2 regions of the Pseudocitrobacter sp. 73 genome follow, and region 2 is predicted to be linked to the other one. Evidence: predicted binding sites of a transcription regulator. Region 2 holds the regulator's gene; the other holds the start of a gene.
The links. The regulator CRP, encoded in region 2, controls carbon source genes, mostly activating them, when cyclic AMP is high. The targets are predictions, from matches to a motif close to ATGTGANNNNNNTCACAT.
Positions count from the first base shown of each region.

Region 1 (3,815 bases), on a different contig from region 2:
AGTAACTGATTTGTTTCAGATAATAGGTCTTTATCGCCATTTGCTGAAAAAATAAACGTGATGCATGTCTCGTTTTGGTTGATTTTTGTGATGAATGTCATACTATACGTCAAAAGACAATAACACCTGCGTAACAAAATAGGAGCATCACAATGAAACAACGCATGCGCAAAATCCTCAAAAGCATGTTCGAGAACTATTGCAAAACTTTCAAAGACGTACCGCCAGGCGCTATGTTCTGATAAAAAACCTGCCACGGCAGGTTTTTTTATGTCTGTAACGGGCGCGCTTCGGCCGTTTCGGGTACCATAGTACCCCTAAATGTTAAGGAGCGTATATGTCCCAGAACCTGACTGCTGATGAAGAACTGGTATCCGACGTGGTAGCCTGCCAGTTGGTCATTAAGCAAATTCTTGATGTCATCGATGTCATCGCCCCCGTCGAAGTGCGTGAGAAGATGTCCACTCAGCTGAAATCTATCGATTTCGCCGGGCATCCGTCAGCTGACCCGGTCACGCTGCGCGCCATCCAGAAAGCGATTGCCCTGATCGAGCTAAAGTTTACCCCGCAGGGTGAAGCACACTGATTGGGTGATTGAGGCGTGATTGACAACCGGCAGGTTTGCACTGCCGGTTGTTATGCAAAGAAGGGATTAGTGTACCTGGTGGTTTACCACGTTCAGAAGATGCTGATCGGTTTGTTGCATGCACAGGCCCGCTTTATTCGCATTGCGTACTTCTTCAAGAATCGCCTGAAGCAAAACCCCATCCTGCTGCTGCTCTTCTTCAAGGTTGGTTAAGAAGCTCAGCGTGCTGTCATCGCGCAAAACTTTCGCCTGTTCAGCCAGCTCTGAAAGCGTATTGCTGCGCTGGTTATACTCTTCAATGGTTTTCAGGAAGAGTTCTTCGAGTGAGGCACACTGCTCTTCGTGCGGCTCAATGGCCTTCACTACCGGGTACCCGCCAGATTTCTTCATGTAATCAAACACTCGCATCATTTGCGTGACGCTGGTTTGTGCCTGTGCGCGAAGAAACGTTGCGGTGCCGTTGAGGCGTTGTTCGGAACACCACTCGCTCAGACGGAGATAGAGATTCGATGCGTAAAACTCAAGGTTCATTTGAGTATTCAGTTTTTGAACCATTCCTGGGACTGCCATACCAATATCCTTATTTCCTGGAAGGGACAACTCGCGTCAACGCTCGGGATTCTTACTTTTTATCATTACGCTATGATGAAGGGCGTAAATTACTTCAAGTTTAAATCGCGCTATTTACGCGTCAGAGAACAATGACAGAATGTAATATTCGACGACCTCTGAATGTGACCGATGTACGATTCCTGAATCGGCTCGAAAAATAATACCGCGCGCTACAGGTTAAGAAAACTCTTAAGTTTGTTCATTTACGTTTTGTTACAACTATATTCCAGAAAAGGATTATGCCTGCGCATGTTACCGTAATGAATTATTACAGCTATATGATTTGTATGGTGAATATATTAAGGATCATCTTTATTTGTGATCGCGTTAGCATTTTTCGTGGACGATCGCATAAACCTGTTTCATAGCTTGTCAGGAATTACGTACTATTTGTATAATAAAATGAAACAGTGGTTTATTTTTGTTTGTTTATTTTGTGGGTCAGGCAAACAGTTCAATAGCCAGTAAATTGTTTTAGATCATTTTTGCCAGTGGTGAGGCAGATTGGTTCGCGCGCAATTATCCGGCCAATCCCCGATTACGATAAAACAGGAGTTACAATGAAACAGGTTGCCGTGCTGTTAGCACCCGGGTTTGAAGAAGGTGAAGCGATCGTCACAATTGATATTCTGCGTCGTTTGCATCTTGAGGTTGAACTGGTGTCCTGCGCTGAATCGCGCGCGGTGGTGAGCTATCACGATATCCCGATGGTGGCGGATGCAACACTTGCAGAACGCATGGATAAAATCTACGACGCCGTGGTACTGCCGGGCGGGCCGCAGGGCAGTGTGAATCTCGCGGCAAATAAAGACGTGGTGAAGTTTGTCGCCGCACATGATGAAGCTGGAAAATATATTTGCCCCATTTGCTCTGCCGCCGCTCGCGTGCTGGCAGGTAACGGCCTGCTGAAAGGCCGTCGCTATGTCTGCTCCGGCGACTTATGGCAGGATATTAAAGACGGTGAGTATATTGATGCCCCGGTAGTGGAAGATGGCAACCTCATCAGCGGGAAAGGATTCGGTCATGTTTTCGATTTTGCCTTTACCGTGGCGGCGCGCTTATTAGGCGATGAGGCACCAGTACGCGATCACGCGGAGCACATCTACTATCCGTGGTAACACTTAAAAGGATGAGTTAGCTAACAATAGAGATTATAGTGCTATCACCGGGGCGAATTGTCAGACAATTCGCCCTTTCTGTATGTCATTTTCTGCTAAATCCATGTATGCAACTACTGTAATTCTGCGGTGTGATGCGGCTCTCTTATGGATAAATATTTTCCCGCTATTAATGTGCTAACAACCGTATAGCAATTAACGAAACGGCTAATACGTTGTTTTACGTCCTAATTAAAATTTATAACCGATTATTTCCCTACAAATAAAAGCACAAAGGCTGGAGTATACCATGCACAAATTCACTAAAGCGCTGGCCGCCATCGGCCTGGCAGCGGTTATGTCACAATCAGCTATGGCAGAAAATTTGAAGCTCGGTTTTCTGGTGAAGCAACCGGAAGAGCCGTGGTTCCAGACCGAATGGAAGTTTGCTGACAAAGCCGGCAAAGATTTGGGTTTTGACGTGATTAAAATTGCCGTACCCGACGGCGAGAAAACCCTGAATGCCATCGATAGCCTGGCGGCTAACGGCGCGAAAGGGTTCGTTATCTGTACCCCAGACCCCAAACTGGGCTCAGCAATTATGGCGAAAGCGCGCGGCTATGACATGAAAGTGATCACCGTCGATGACCAGTTCGTGAATGCCAAAGGCAAGCCGATGGATACCGTTCCGCTGGTGATGATGGCTGCCAGTGAAATCGGCGCGCGGCAGGGGCAGGAACTCTATAAAGAGATGCAAAAACGCGGCTGGGACGTAAAAGATACCGCCGTGATGGCCATTACGGCGAACGAGCTGGATACCGCGCGTCGCCGCACCACCGGCTCGCTGGATGCGCTGAAAGCCGCTGGCTTCCCGGAAAAACAGATTTATCAGGTCCCGACGAAATCCAACGACATCCCCGGCGCGTTTGATGCTGGTAACTCTATGTTGGTGCAACACCCTGGCGTGAAGCACTGGCTGATTGTTGGCATGAACGATAACACCGTACTGGGCGGCGCGCGCGCGACGGAAGGTCAGGGCTTTAAAGCTGCCGATGTTATCGGTATCGGTATCAATGGTGTGGATGCGGTGAACGAACTGTCGAAGGCGCAGGCCACCGGCTTTTATGGTTCCCTGCTACCAAGCCCGGATATTCACGGTTATAAAACCAGTGAAATGCTCTACAACTGGGTTGAGAAGGGCGTAGAGCCGCCGAAATTCACCGCGGTCACTGACGTGGTACTGATTACCCGCGATAACTTTAAAGAAGAGCTGGCGAAAAAAGGTCTGTAAGTCGTGATGCGTCTCCCCGGGCCTGATTGCCGGGGGAGACGTGACCCTGTCATTCAGGAGTGGTTATGCAACAGTCAACCCCTTATCTCTCATTTCGCGGCATTTCTAAAACCTTCCCGGGCGTAAAAGCGTTATCCGATATCAGCTTCGACTGCTATGCCGGACAGGTGCACGCGCTGATGGGCGAAAACGGTGCCGGAAAATCTACGCTGCTCAAGATTCTGAGTGG
Region 1 is NZ_VTZO01000008.1:472,865-476,679, reverse strand. It holds gene azuC (stress response protein AzuC) at 153-242, shown strand; gene F0Q32_RS09540 (DUF2766 family protein) at 338-586, shown strand; gene F0Q32_RS09535 (non-heme ferritin-like protein) at 653-1,156, opposite strand; gene F0Q32_RS09530 (DJ-1/PfpI family protein) at 1,759-2,316, shown strand; gene F0Q32_RS09525 (arabinose ABC transporter substrate-binding protein) at 2,606-3,586, shown strand; gene araG (L-arabinose ABC transporter ATP-binding protein AraG) at 3,652-3,815, shown strand, end outside.
Region 1: the regulator CRP is predicted to act here: its motif matches at 2,446-2,463, upstream of F0Q32_RS09525 (arabinose ABC transporter substrate-binding protein).

Region 2 (3,815 bases):
ACCAGTTTTTGTACCTCTTCCGGCTGGTGCAGGCTCACCGAGATGTGCTCCTGCAAATCCAGCCCCATCTGGAAGGCGCGTAGCAGGCGCTTGTAATCATTGTGCTGATTCGCCGCCAGCATGTGCATCTGCTGATAGCACTGGGAGATAAGATCGACCACTTTCTGCTGACGGTTGAGCAACGGCGGCAGGGCGGTGTTCGGGTCGGTATGTTGCGTCAGCAGGCTATATTTGGCTTCGCAGTACTCCGCCAGTTGGCGATAGAGCAGGCTTAACGATTCGCGCAGCGGTTGTTCGCGCCACAACCAGAACCAAAACCAGTTAAACAGCCCGTACCACAACGTGCCGAGTGCGTAGATAAGTAACGGCTCCCAGATGGGCATGTTACCCGCCAGGCTTAGGGTAAAAATCGCGGCAATCAGCGAAGCCGGAAGCAATCGCCCGTGCAGTGCGCTGATTTCGGCGGTAACACCCAGCACCATCGCCAGACCCGTGAGGATAAACGGCAGCGGGATATCATCAGCCAGCAGCAATTGCACAATCAGGCTGCATCCGGCGAACAGCGATCCACCAATAATCAGGCGTTTGAAGAAGCGTTTATGGGGAGTATCCAGCCCGGCGATGTTGCAGCAGGCAGGCACTAAAGAGAACAGTAAACCGTGTTGAAGCTGGCCGAGGATCAGGCCGACGGCGACCGGCAAACATAACACCAGCGTTTGCCGCAGTGCATAGTTGACTTCCGGGTGGTAAATCAGCCTGCGCCACATAAGAGACAAAAACGGCGTATTGCGTGAACAATACGCCGTCAGACGGGATTAACGCGTGCCGTAAACGACGATCGTTTTACCGTGTGCGGAGATCAGATTCTGATCTTCCAGCATCTTCAGGATGCGACCCACCGTTTCACGGGAGCAACCAACGATCTGACCGATTTCCTGACGGGTTATTTTGATTTGCATACCGTCCGGGTGGGTCATGGCATCCGGCTGTTTCGCCAGATTCAGCAGCGTCTGTGCGATACGACCGGTAACGTCGAGGAACGCCAGGTTACCGACTTTCTCAGAGGTCACCTGCAGACGGCGCGCCATCTGAGAGGAGAGACGCATCAGGATATCCGGGTTAACCTGGATAAGCTGACGGAATTTCTTATAGGAGATTTCCGCCACTTCACAGGCGGTTTTCGCTCGAACCCAGGCGCTACGTTCCTGGCCCTCTTCAAACAGGCCCAGTTCACCGATGAAATCGCCCTGGTTGAGGTAGGAAAGGATCATCTCTTTGCCTTCCTCATCCTTGATGAGTACTGCCACGGAGCCTTTAACGATGTAATACAGCGTTTCCGCTTTTTCACCCTGGTGAATCAGCGTGCTCTTCGATGGGTACTTATGAATGTGGCAATGAGACAAGAACCATTCGAGAGTCGGGTCTGTTTGCGGTTTGCCAAGCACCATGCGCGGTTATCCTCTGTTATAAGCTATCGCCAGCGGCATAAATCAGGCCGCCACTGGTTGAAATAATATCCTTCCCTCTACCTGGGAAGTCGGTCGTCAAAGATTGTCGCGACCAGTATGTGATGTCCTCTGCATACATGCAGTACGTTTATGTATCTCTGTAGCATCCCGACTGTTTTAGCATAGCTTTCGCCGTGTGTCTCCTGGTGTCTCGCTTCAGCATGACCCAGGTCTACTTCCGTTGCGAGATTTGTTATGTGCGCGTAATCTGACAATAAATTTGCAACTTTGGAGTGACAACTATGCAAGCGCGTGTGAAATGGGTTGAAGGGTTAACCTTCCTGGGTGAATCAGCTTCCGGGCACCAGATTTTGATGGATGGCAACTCAGGTGATAAAGCACCAAGCCCGATGGAAATCGTGCTGATGGCAGCGGGCGGCTGTAGCGCTATCGACGTGGTGTCGATTCTGCAAAAGGGGCGTTATAACGTGACCGATTGTGAAGTTAAACTGACCTCTGAACGCCGCGAAGAAGCCCCGCGTATTTTTACCCACATCAACCTGCACTTCATCGTGACGGGTAAAGAACTGAAAGATGCTGCGGTGTCCCGCGCGGTGGATTTGTCGGCAGAGAAGTACTGTTCAGTGGCGCTGATGCTGGGCAAAGCGGTGAACATTACCCATTCTTATGAGGTGGTGGAGGGGTAAGTTGAGACACCCCTCACCCTAACCCTCTCCCGCAGGGAGAGGGGACTGACCGTGCGGTGTTCAGGTTCTGCGCTGATTTTCTCCCTCTCCCTGCGGGAGAGGGCCGGGGTGAGGGGCCCAGCCTGCACCCTTCACCCAATCTTCTTCCCTTCCATCAACCGCTGCACCAGCGGCGTCATGATCAATTCCATCGCCAGCCCCATCTTGCCGCCAGGCACCACCAGCGTATTCATATGCGAGATAAACGAGCCCTGCAACATTGCCAGCAGCCATGGGAAGTCGATATTGTCGAGATTGCGGAAGTGGATCACCACAAAGCTTTCATCCAGCGACGGAATGCCTTTGGCGGCGAAGGGATCGGAGGTATCGACCGTTGGCACGCGCTGGAAGTTAAGATGTGTGCGCGAGAACTGCGGGGTGATGTAGTTGATGTAATCTTCCATCGAACGGACCACGGAATCCATCACCGCCTCGCGGGAGTGACCCCGCTCGCTGGTGTCGCGGATCATCTTCTGGATCCACTCCAGGTTCACAATTGGCACCACGCCCACCAGTAAATCGACATGTTTCGCCACATCGTGATGCGGCGTAACCACGCCGCCGTGCAGCCCTTCATAAAACAGCACGTCGGTCGGCTCAGGCAGCGGCTGCCACGGGGTGAAGGTTCCCGGCACCTGATTCCACGGCACCGCTTCATCATAGGTATGCAGATATTTTCGCGATTGTCCGGTGCCGCTGTACCCGTACTCGCGGAAGGTTTGTTCCAGCAGGCTGAAGTCGTTGGCATCCGGGCCGAAGTAGCTGATATGACGCCCCATATCGCGCGCCTTACGAATCGCTAAGTCCATTTCCGGACGCGTGTAGCGGTGGAAGCTGTCGCCTTCCACCTCTGCGGCGTGGAGTTTAAGCTGGGCGAAAATCTTGCGGAACGCGAGGCTGGTGGTGGTGGTTCCCGCCCCGCTGGAACCCGTGACGGCGATAACCGGATGTTTGGCAGACATAGCGAACAACTCCCGAGTCGGTAAGATTAACCGCGAAACTGGCTGCGGGGCATGATGTTGACGGTTTCATGAAGTTCCGACCACACCAGTACCGCTTCGCCGCGTTGTAGTTGCTGTTTTACGTCGGCGACCTTTTGCGCAAGTGAACGTTCATATTCACCATAATCGGTGCCTTCACGCAACACAAAGCTTTCAATCAGGTTATCGAGCGTTTCAGCGTCGATGTCTTGCCACGGAATGATCATTTTTCACCTCCAAGCCACGGCATCAGCCAGTTGGGAATACGTTGCTCCAGCCACATTTGCGGTCGGCGGAAGGTGCCGCCGATAAAGCCGACATGGCCGCCATGTTCCGTTAACTGGTATTCGACGCAGGCGGGGAGTGAGTCGGCATCGGGGATAACGTGTTGATCCATAAAGGGATCGTCCTTCGCATGAATAATCAGCGTTGGAATGGCTATCTGATTGAGCAACGGCATGGCGCTACATTGACGATAATAGTCGATAGCGTCGGCGAAACCGTGAATTTTGGCAGTAATCAAGTCATCAAATTCACGGATTTTGCGCACGCGCTTAAGCTGGCGCAAATCGACCGGCAGCGTGCCAGGATACGCCGCCAGTTTGCGCGAGGCGTTGCCTTTTAACAGGTTGAGCAAATAG
Region 2 is NZ_VTZO01000016.1:164,737-168,551, forward strand. It holds gene F0Q32_RS18055 (YccS/YhfK family putative transporter) at 1-767, opposite strand, end outside; gene crp (cAMP-activated global transcriptional regulator CRP) at 816-1,448, opposite strand; gene F0Q32_RS18065 (OsmC family protein) at 1,751-2,155, shown strand; gene F0Q32_RS18070 (phosphoribulokinase) at 2,287-3,156, opposite strand; gene F0Q32_RS18075 (YheU family protein) at 3,183-3,401, opposite strand; gene F0Q32_RS18080 (hydrolase) at 3,398-3,815, opposite strand, start outside.